2 regions of the Kitasatospora sp. NPDC050543 genome follow, and region 2 is predicted to be linked to the other one. Evidence: riboswitches for the same ligand, from Rfam matches in the RefSeq annotation. Region 2 holds a riboswitch; the other holds the start of a gene.
What was found. A riboswitch is a leader RNA that binds a small molecule or an ion and turns the genes downstream of it on or off. The one in region 2 is predicted to bind cyclic di-AMP.
Positions count from the first base shown of each region.

Region 1 (5,127 bases), on a different contig from region 2:
GCGTGGCCGGCGCGTGGCCGTGTGGCCGTGGGTGACCCGTGGGACGGGTGACCGGGTGACCGGGTGAGGGCAGATGAGGGCGGGCGACGGCGAGGCGAGCCCGTGGGACCCGCCCGGGCCGCCGAGGACCCTACGCGAGCTCGCGCAGGAACGGGACCAGTGCGTCGGCCGTGGCCTGCGGGAACTCCGCCATCGGGTAGTGCCCGGCGCCCTCGATCATCACCTTACGTGCCTTCAGGGCGGAGGCCTGCCGGTCGGCGACGGCCTCGGGCTCGGGGAAGTCGGGGTCCTTGGTGCCCATCACGACCAGCGCGGGGCAGCTCACGGCCTCGCTCCAGCCGACCGGCGAGGAGTCACCCTGGGCGTAGGCCCGGGTCGCGGCCTTGCGGCCGGGGGTCCGCAGGGCGACGACCAGCCCCGCGACGTACTCCTCGAAGTCGGCCGGCTTGGCGGTGGGGTACGCCATCTTGCGCAGGTAGTAGCCCCAGACGGAGGGGAAGCGGACGAGGGCCGCGCCGAGTGCCTTCACCGTGAGGCGCTGGAAGGCGTTCTGCGGCAGGTTCTCGATGAAGGCGTCCAGCAGGACGATCCCGGCGACCCGCTCGGGGGCCAGCCCGGCGACCTTGACCACGCTGGCTCCGGCGTAGGAGTTGCCGGCCAGCACGGCGCGCTCGATGCCGAGGTGGTCCAGCAGTGCGAGGGCGTCGATGGCGATCGCGGCGGGGGAGTAGTCGTCCCAGGCGATCGAGGACTCGCCGAAGCCTCTCAGGTCGAGGGTGATCACCCGGTGGCCGGCCGCGACCAGCAGCGGGCGCAGGTGGCGGTAGACGGTGCGCGAGTCGAGCATGCCGGGGAGCAGCAGGACGGGGGCGCCGGCGCCGTGCGCGGTGCTGCCGGGCCCGGCGCCGGTGTCGTCGCCGGTGTCGTCGAAGGCGAGGCGGCCGCCGGGGAGCGAGAGGTACTGGGTCGCGGGGATGGTGGAGCTGGACATCGCGGGCCTCCTTGGCCTCTTGGCCGTGCCATCAACGAAATGCCGATAGCCACAAAGCTAAGGCTAATAGCCTTAGTCGTCAAGGATGGCGCGATGGTTCTCTGTCGCGATCGCCGGAGCCGAGGCCCGGGTCCTCGGGTGCTCCGGGTGCTCGGGTGCCTGGACCCTCGGTTCCCGGGCGCCCGGGCTCCCGGGCTTACGGGGCTGCTGCGGTGCTGCGGTGCTCAGATCCCGTCCACCTTGAACGGGTCGTGCTCGGCCAGCAGCTTCTCCAGTCGGGCCTGGTCCACGCGGGTGACGATCTCGGTGCTCTCCTGCCGGTCACGGATGACCTTGGCGAGCGTGAACGAGGAGGTGATGGTGTACAGCAGGCCGACTGCCAGGAAGGCCCGGGTCCAGGAGTCCACCGGCAGGTAGGCGATCCCGGCCGCGAGGGCGATCGAGGAGAGGGCGAAGGACAGCACGGCCTGGACGAAGTATGCGGCCGTGGTGCGTGACTGCATCGGTGTGCTCATGCCGCAAGACTCGCCAACTCCGTTGCCACACACATGAGTACGCGTACTCACTTCACCGGGTGGTTCGTTGACGTACGCTCACGTTGGGTAGTGCGGGGATGGGGTGGTGACGGTGCACAGTGGTGTCAACCGCCTCAAATCACCCATCCCGTCCCGGAAGGATCGAACTGCACCTCCCGATTGGCTTGGAATCATGGGCTCCTAGGATTAACGTTTGATAACGCAGCGCGGTCCTGAACGCCGTACCCACGCGGCACCGTGCGCCGTCGCTTAATCCCGACGACCTGCCTTCGGACAGGTCGGGGAGCCGGGGAACCATGTTCCTTGGGGTGAATCGGCCAGGCCCCGGCCAGGCCGTAGGAGACCTTCCTGCTCCGAACCCGTCAGCTAACCCGGTAGGCGCGAAGGAAGGAAAGGAGCGCGCCTCCGTGGCGTCGTCGCACTCCCCGGCACACCTGCCCGGCACCGGAGCCGGTACCCAGCTGCTCGACCACCCGTGGCCCTCGGCCACCCAGCACCACGACGCGCCGTACACCGACGCGCAGTACGCCGAGACGTCGTACGAGGCGCCGTACGCGGCCGAGGCCTCCGCCGCTCCGGCCGCGCCCGCCGTCCCGTCCTTCGGCCAGCCGTTCGGCTCGTCCTTCGGCCAGCCTCTCGACACCCCGGGCGAGTCGGCCCCGGAGAGCGCCGACGTCAACCGGCACCGGATGCCCCGCCAGTCCCGCGGCGCCGGCCCGCTGCTCGGCGTCACCGCGGTGGCCGCCACCCTCGGCGCCACCGGCTTCGCCGCCGCGACACCCGCCGCCGCGCCCGCCATCGCGGCCCCGGACGAGGCGCCCGTCTCGCTCTCCGCCGACCCCGACCCCGGCCTCGCGCTCGCCGCCCGCATCCAGTTGCAGGCCGACAGCCAGCGCACCGCCGCCGAGGAGAGCGCCCGGATCCAGGCCGCCAAGGAGGCCGAGGCCAAGCGCGCGGCGCAGCAGCTGGAGGCCGAACGCGCGGCCGAGGCCGCCGAGAAGGCCAAGCTGGCGGCCATCAAGCTGCCGATCGCGGACTACGAGCTGACCGCGCACTACGGCCAGAGCGCCTCGTACTGGGCCCACCTGCACACCGGCCTGGACTTCGCCGCCTCCACCGGCACCCCGGTGATGGCGGTCGGTGCCGGCACCATCACGTCGGCCGGCTGGTCCGGCTCGTACGGCTACCGGATCATCCAGACGCTGCCCGACGGCACCGAGATCTGGTACTGCCACCTCTCCTCGATCCTCCGGGCCTCCGGCAAGGTCGTCCCGGGCCAGCAGATCGGCAAGGTCGGCGCCACCGGCAACGTGACCGGCCCGCACCTGCACGTCGAGGTCCGCCCCGGCGGCGGCGCGCCGGTCGACCCCGAGACCTGGTTCCAGCAGCACGGCATCACGCCCTGACGGAGGGCGTGCCCCACACGTGAGGGTCGCCGCGCCGGCCCCGGCTCGCACGCCGGGACCGGCGCGGCGGCGTTCGGCGACGCGGGGCGTAGCGGTGCTCCTCGGGCATCACGCGACCAGCTCGAACCAGACGATCTTGCCCTTGCCGCACCGGTTGTAGCCCCAGCGGGTGGCGAGCCCGGCCACGATCAGCAGGCCCCGGCCCGAGGTGGCGAACGGCTCGCCGGGCGGGAGCGGTCGGGGGACGGGGAGGTCGGGGGAGTCGTCGTAGACGTGGACGCGCAGGCGGTTGCCGGTGAGCGCGATCGAGACGACCGGGGTGCTGCGGCCGTGCCGATGGCTGTTGACGTAGAGCTCGCACAGGACGGTCTCGGCGTCGTGCACGAGGTCCGCGTGCCAGCCACCGTCGACCATGAGGTCGCGCAGGAGGAGCAGCGCGGGCGTCCAGTCGGGCGGCGGTGTGGTGTTCGGAGGCGTGGAGACTCGCATGGATCCCCCTCGATGGGTGGACGGAGTGCACACGTGGGCGGATTGTCACCGTGAACGAGTCCGGCGCGCGGCTGGCAGTGCCGTGGACGGATGCTCTGCGGTCCCGGGGCAGCCGGTACCTACTGCCGGCGAGGAGAAGGGTTACTGACGCTCCGTCCGGTGAGCTGACTGTCACCGAAGGTAGGGCAGTAGGTGCCAACGTTGCAACCGACTTGGTCAAGCTGCCTAAACTTCTGCATATGGAGGGCGGCGGCAAGCCGGGGGCCGGGTGGCGTCCACGCCGGGTCGCGAGCCACACTGCGCAGACAGAGGGAGGGCGGGCGTGGGACTCAGGGCGGAAATCAGTGAACGGCAGCGTCGATTCGGCGAGGAACTGCGGCGCCTGCGCATGGCGGCCGGCCTGTCCGCACCGGAGATGGGCATCAAGATTGGCATGAAGGGGCCGGCGGTCAGTCATACGGAAGCCGGACGCCTCGGTATCAACCTTGAGCGCCTGGACACCTGGCTCGATGCGTGTGGCTGCGACGACCTGGAGTTCCGGGCCGCGCTCATCGCGATGGGCCGGAGCACAGGGAAAGGCTGGTGGAGCACCTACAAGGGCGTCATGAACGCCTCGGCGCTCGACCTGGCGGAGTCCGAGGCCGCCGCCATCTCGCTCGACAGCTACGAAACGCTGCTGATTCCCGGTCTGCTCCAGATCGAGCCCTACGCCGAGGTCATTCTCAGCGGCGACCCGGACAAGGTCCGGTTCCGTCTCGACCGCCAACACGTGCTGGTCGGCCCGGATGCTCCGCCGCTGCACGCGGTGGTGCACGAGGCGGCTCTGCATGCCATGTACGGGGGTTCGGCGGTCATGAAGCGGCAGCTGGACCATCTGGTGGAGATGAGTGAACTCCCCCAGGTCACCATCCAGATCCTGCCGTTCAGCTGTGCCGAATACGCATCGACCGACACCACCTTCATGATGCTGGGCGGCGCGCACGATGAGCTGGATACGGTCCTGATGGAGCATCCCGCGGGCTCCGTCTATCTCGGGGCGCCCGAGGCGATCGCTGCATATCGCGAGAAGTTTGCTCGGCTCAAAAGCCTGGCGCTACCGCCGCTGGATGCCAGTCCTTCCTCGCGGTCGCACGCGGAGCGTGATTCGTGGGGGCTGATCCAGCACATCCGCTACACACTCTAGGGAAGGCATCCATGTCTCAGCTCACCTGGCAGAAGTCGAGCTTCAGCGGAGACCAGGCCAACTGTGTGGAAATCGCTTCCGAGGACGGCGTGATCTACATCCGGGAGTCGGATGATCCGGCGAGCGTCGTCTCCACCACCAGGGCCAAGCTTGACGCCTGGATCCAGGGCGTAAAGGCGGGCGAGTTTGACCACTTCACCGCCTGAGCTGCAGTAGTACGTGGCCCCTCGTCACTGGGCGAGGGGCCGCAGGTATGCCTCAAGGTGCCATCCTTGCAACATTACTTACCGTGGCCTACCGTAACGATGCGCACATCCGGCGCGGCGGGCCGATCGGCACAGCCATGCCCAAGGCGCTTTGTGCCCCGGCGACTTGATTCGGGGCATCCCTACCTCCTCCGAAGCGGGAGAGCGCCGTGGATCCCGATCTGCCGAGTGACCTGCCATCCGTCGGCGACCTGCTGGCCGCAGGGTTCGCGGCCACCCTCTTCGCCGTCCAGACCGTCTTCGAGGAGCTGGCCGG
Region 1 covers NZ_JBITGZ010000018.1:131,183-136,309, forward strand. Annotated here, with positions in the region: gene ACIBH3_RS22555 (alpha/beta fold hydrolase) at 131-991, opposite strand; gene ACIBH3_RS22560 (YiaA/YiaB family inner membrane protein) at 1,216-1,506, opposite strand; cyclic di-AMP (ydaO/yuaA leader) riboswitch at 1,764-1,922, shown strand; gene ACIBH3_RS22565 (M23 family metallopeptidase) at 1,935-2,933, shown strand; gene ACIBH3_RS22570 (ATP-binding protein) at 3,042-3,422, opposite strand; gene ACIBH3_RS22575 (helix-turn-helix domain-containing protein) at 3,745-4,605, shown strand; gene ACIBH3_RS22580 (DUF397 domain-containing protein) at 4,617-4,811, shown strand; gene ACIBH3_RS22585 (hypothetical protein) at 5,021-5,127, shown strand, end outside.
Region 1: linked by a shared signal. The riboswitch ahead of ACIBH3_RS22565 (M23 family metallopeptidase) and the one ahead of ACIBH3_RS17985 (NlpC/P60 family protein) in region 2 are both predicted to bind cyclic di-AMP.

Region 2 (5,127 bases):
AGCCGCTCCCGCAGCTCCTGCTGGGCGCCCGCCGCGCCGGCGGTGGCGGTGGCGGCCAGCGCGGCCGCGTCCCGGCCCAGCAGGGCCTTCGCCCGGGCGTCCAGCAGCTCCGTCAGGCCCGGCCCCGGCCCGGTGGCGGACGCCCGGCGGGCCGCCGTCGGGGCGGCCGCCCCCGGCACCGAGAGCTGGGCCAGCCCGCCGGCGGCCAGCAGCAGCGCGGCGCGCCTGGACAGCACCGCGCGGCCCGCCGCGCCGTCGGGGCGGGGCAGGCCGCGTGGGGGCGGGTCGGCACGGCTCAGAGCCGGACCACCCCCGAGACGGGCATCGCGTTGACGCTCTCGTACCGCACCCGGGCGCCCGGGTAGGGGGCGTGCACGACCACACCGCCGCCGGCGTACATACCGACGTGGTGCATGTCCTTGTAGAAGATCACCAGGTCTCCGGGTCGGGCGTCGGCGAGGCTGACCCGCTGCCCGGCGTACGCCTGGGCCTGCGAGGTCCGCGGCAGGGTCACTCCGGCCTGCCGCCAGCTGTAGTACATCAGACCGGAGCAGTCGAAGGTGCGCGGCCCGGTGGCGCCGTAGACGTACGCGGAGCCGATCTTGCTGACGGCTGCGGCCAGCGCGTCGGCGGCCCGGTCGGATGCGGGCGGGACGGTGCCGAGGTCGAGCCGGTCGGTGCCCCTGGTGGCCCGCTGCTCGGCCTCCCTGGCGTCCTGGGCGACCATCCTGGCCCGCTCGGTGGCGCCGAGGCTGTTGAGCAGCTTCTGTGCCTCGTTCAGCCGCTGCTGGATCTGCTGCTTGTTCTCGGCGAGCGAGCGCCGGGCCTCCTCCAGGTCGGCGAGCTTGGCCGAGGTCTCGGCCCGGCGCTGGTCCAGGCGGCGCTGACGCTCGACCACCTCGCGCAGGGTCTCGTGCTCGCGCTCGGCGACCTGATCGAGGCTGCGGGCCCGGGCGAGATAGCCCTCGGGATCGGAGGCCAGCATCAGCTGGACGGCCGGCTCGATCCCGCCGGAGCGGTACTCGGCGGCGGCGACGGTGGCGAGTTCGCCGCGCAGCCGGTTCAGCTCGTCCTGGGCGAGGGCCACCTGCCCCTGGAGCGAGCCGGTCTCGCTCTGCAACCGGTGCTGGTACTCCTGGGCCGCGTTGAACCTCTCCGAGGCCTGCTCGGCCTCCTCGTAGAGCTGCTCGACCTGCGCCTTGACGTCCCGCTTGCTCGGCGGGTCGGCGGGCGAGCCGGGGAGGGCCTGGGCACTGCCACCCGCCGTCACGGCCAGCGCGGTGGTGGCGGCCGCGGTGAGCACCAGCGCACGGGCGAGCGGGTGCGCACCTGGCAGTTGGGTTCGGCGGTGCATCGCCATGCGGCGGCGGCTCCATTCCTGCGGCCCGCCCCGCCACCGCCCCGGGTGGGCGGCCGTACGAGCGGGGTCAGGTGGCAGACGTTAGCGAGTCCGGGCGATCGAGTCCAAACCCCTCCCAACACGAATATTTGACCCAATATCGGACAAGCGGTCGACTGTAGTCCCAAAGCGGCAGGCCCGGCCTCCGAGTGGAGACCGGGCCCGCGAGGTGCCTACCGGGGCGTCAGACGCGCACGATGGCCGAGATCGACATCATCGTGGCGGTCTCGTAGCGCACGACCGTGCCGGTGCGCGGGGCGTGGATGACCTGGCCACCGCCCACGTACAGGGCGACGTGGCTGCCACCGTTGTAGATGATCAGGTCGCCGGGCTGGGCGTTGGCGATGTTGGTGCCGACCCGGGTGCCCGCATTGGCCTGCTCCTGCGAGGTGCGCGGCAGCGAGACACCCGCCTGGGCGTACGCCCAGCCGGTGAGGCCGGAGCAGTCGAAGGTGCTCGGCCCGGTGGAGCCGTACTTGTACGGGGAGCCGAGCTTGGACTCCGCGGCCGCGATGGCCGCGGCGGCGCGCGAGCCGGCCTGGGCGGTGCTCGGCGCCGGAGCGGAGGCGGCGGGAGCCTTGGCCGCGGGGGCCGAGGTGTCCTGCTTGGCACTCATGTCGGTGCGGGCGGCGTCGCGCGAGGCCCGGTCGGCCTCGGCCTTCGCGGCAGCCTTGGCGGCTTCGGCCTTGGCCTTCGCCTCGGCGGCGGCCTTGGCCTCGGCGGCGCGCAGCGCCTCGCGCTCCTGCTCGGTCAGCGTGTTGAGGAGCTCCTGGGCCTTGGCGAGCTTGCTCTGGATCTCCTCCTTGCTCGCCCTGAGCTGCTGGGTGGTGCCGTCCAGCTCGGCGAGCTTGGCCTGCGCCTCGCCCTTGTCCTGGTCGAGCTTGCGCTGCTGCTCCTGGAGCTGCTTCAGGGCGTCGCTCTGCGAGCTGCCGACCTGGTTGAGCGAGCCGGCCTGGTTCAGGAAGTTGTCCGGGCTGGTGGAGAGCATCAGCTGGACGGTCGGCGAGATGCCGCCGTTGCGGTACTGCTCGGCCGCGAGCTCGGCCAGGCCGCCCTGGAGCTCGGTCACCTCGGACTGCTGACGGGCCACCTTGTCCTGGAGCTCGCCGACCTGCTTCTGCAGTTCCTGCTGCTTGACCTGCGCACCGTTGTACTTGTCGGTGGCGACCTCGGCCTGCTCGTTGAGCTGGTCGACCTGCTCCTTGACCTGGTCCTTGGTGGGCGTCGGGTCGGCGTGCGCACCGGACTGCGCGGAGATCGCGACGGCGGCGGCAGCGGCCGCGGTCATGATCGACACACGGGTGCGACTGGCAGGCTTGGGACGACGATGGGACGCCACGAAGGCGGGCTCCTTCTTCCTACGTCCGCCTACCGGGTGAGCTGACGGGTTCGGGCTGGAAGAGACGCCCTACGACGCCTCACCGTCCGCTCCCGCGGCCGGCCTGGCGCCGATTCACCCCGAGGAACATGGTTCCCCGGCTCCGGTCCACAGCACCCCCGCAGGGGCTTCCCCGTAGGGCAGGCGAGCTGCCCCGCTGCTTCACGGACTCGGCGGTAACCCCCGCCGCCACCCGGGATGGGTGATCGACTGTGCGGTGGTTCAGGGCCTGACCCTAGTAACGAAACCGTGATCCGTTCAAATCCTTGTCAGTAAAAAGTCTGAATGACGCCGTAGCATTCCGGGGAATCTGACCATGTGTGATCACGCACCCACTCAGAGCTGACTGATTCTCACCATGTGGCCACCGACACCCGACCGGGGTGACCCAGATCACAGTGCCCCGACTCCGGGGGCCGGGCGTGTCGGAAGACCGGGATGACCGGTGATGTGGCGAGCAGGCAGCAAATGTCCGGATTGGACGAGTTGCTGGCGGAAGGTCAGGGCGGGCGGTCAGACCCGGCGGATGCTGTTGATCTGCATCGCGTCCGCCTTCATCACCTTGACCACGTCACCGGTGTGCGGCGCGTGCACCACCAGACCGTTGCCGATGTACATACCGACGTGGCTGCGGTCCGGGCGGTAGATGATCAGGTCGCCCGGCTGGGCCTCGGCCAGCGAGGGCACCCGGGCGCCGACGTTGCCCTGCGCCTGCGAGGTCCGCGGCAGCGAGACACCCGCCTGCGAGTACGCCCACACCATCAGGCCGGAGCAGTCGAAGGTGCTCGGCCCGGTGGCGCCCCAGACGTACGGGGAGCCCTGCTTGCTCATCGCCTTGGCGACGGCCGTCCCGGCGTAGCCGGCGGCCTGCGGCAGGGCCGTCAGGTCGGCGCGGGTGGAGTCGCGCGAGGCGCGGTCCTGCTGCTGCTGGGCCTGCTGCAACGCGGCCCGGTCGGCGGCGCTGAGCGAGTTCAGCAGCGCCTGGGCGTCCTTCAGCTTCGTGTTGACGTCGGTCTTGGCCTGGTTCAGCTCCTTGGTGGTGCTGTCCAGGGTGGCCAGTACGGCGGCCGCCTCGATCTTCTGCTGGTCCAGGCGGCGCTGCTGGTCCTGAAGGCCCTTGAGCGCGTCGGTCTGGGTCGTGGTGGCCTGCTGGACGCTGGAGGCCTTCTGCAGGTAGCCGTCCGGGTCCGAGGCCAGCATCAGCTGGACGGAGGGGTCGATGCCGCCGGTGCGGTACTGCTCCGCCGCGACCTCGGCCAGGCCCACCTGAAGCTGGGTCATCTGGTCCTGACTGCGGGCCACCTGGTCCTGGAGCTGGTCCGACTGCTTGCGCAGCTGGTCCGCCCGCTCCTTGGCGCCGTTGTACTTCTCCGCCGCCTGCTCCTGCTCCTCGTTCAGCTGGTCGATCTGGGCCTTGACCTCCTCCTTCTTGGAGGGGTTCGGCGCAGCGTGGGCACTGACCTGGGCGGAGAGGGCGACCGCGGTCGCTGCGGCAGCGGTGAGCACGGTCACCCGTGCACGGCTCGGCTGCTTCGGACGGCGGTGGGAGGCCAAGGGACCGGCTCCTTCTTCCTGCGGGCTCGCCCGATCGGGTGAGTATCCGGAAAATAGGTTTGACGCCAGACCCTAGTGAAGATCACAGCATTCCGCCACTCCCCTCCGGGCACCAGGTTGACGCCGAAACCCCGAATTCACGCGATCCACACAGCGCCGTCATCCGTCCGCCAACGAGCCCGTGACCATGCGGACCCCACGCCGCCGACCGGGTGTCAACCGGCCCTCAGGGCCGGGCCAGCCGGTTGAGCAGCAGAATCGACGCCACCGGCCGCGCCCCGGCCTTGCGTACGCCGTCGGCGACCTCCCGGTCGGTGGAGACCACCACCACCGGCCGCCCCTGCGGCTCGGCCCGCACCAAACGCCGGATCAGTTCGTCCGCGGTCTCCCCCGTACGGCTGAACCGCACCCGCACCCCACGCGGCGGCGCCATGATCACCGGGACGTCCAGGTCCTGCCCGTCGAAGACACAGGTGACCTCCGCCTGGGTCCGCTGGGCCAGCATCGCCAGGCCCCCCAGCAGCCTGATCCGCTGCTGCTCCAGCGGCAGCGCCGGATAGCCGGTCTTGGTGACGTTGTAGCCGTCCACCACCAGGTGCACCTGCGGGATCGCCAGCAGCTGGTCCAGCAGCGCCGGGTCGTCCTCCGCCAGCGCCCGCCTGGCCACGTCGTGCGGCGAGGCCGAGCCCGGCACCACCGCCTCCACCAGGTCCGCCGGGTGGAGCTGAGTCACCGGCAGGGCCAGCTCACGCTGCAGCCCCTGGGCCGACTGCAGGACGGTGTCCAGCAGCAGCCG
Region 2 covers NZ_JBITGZ010000013.1:60,951-66,077, forward strand. Annotated here, with positions in the region: gene ACIBH3_RS17975 (hypothetical protein) at 1-236, opposite strand, end outside; gene ACIBH3_RS17980 (NlpC/P60 family protein) at 296-1,360, opposite strand; gene ACIBH3_RS17985 (NlpC/P60 family protein) at 1,584-2,687, opposite strand; cyclic di-AMP (ydaO/yuaA leader) riboswitch at 2,749-2,903, opposite strand; gene ACIBH3_RS17990 (NlpC/P60 family protein) at 3,291-4,331, opposite strand; gene ACIBH3_RS17995 (NYN domain-containing protein) at 4,558-5,127, opposite strand, start outside.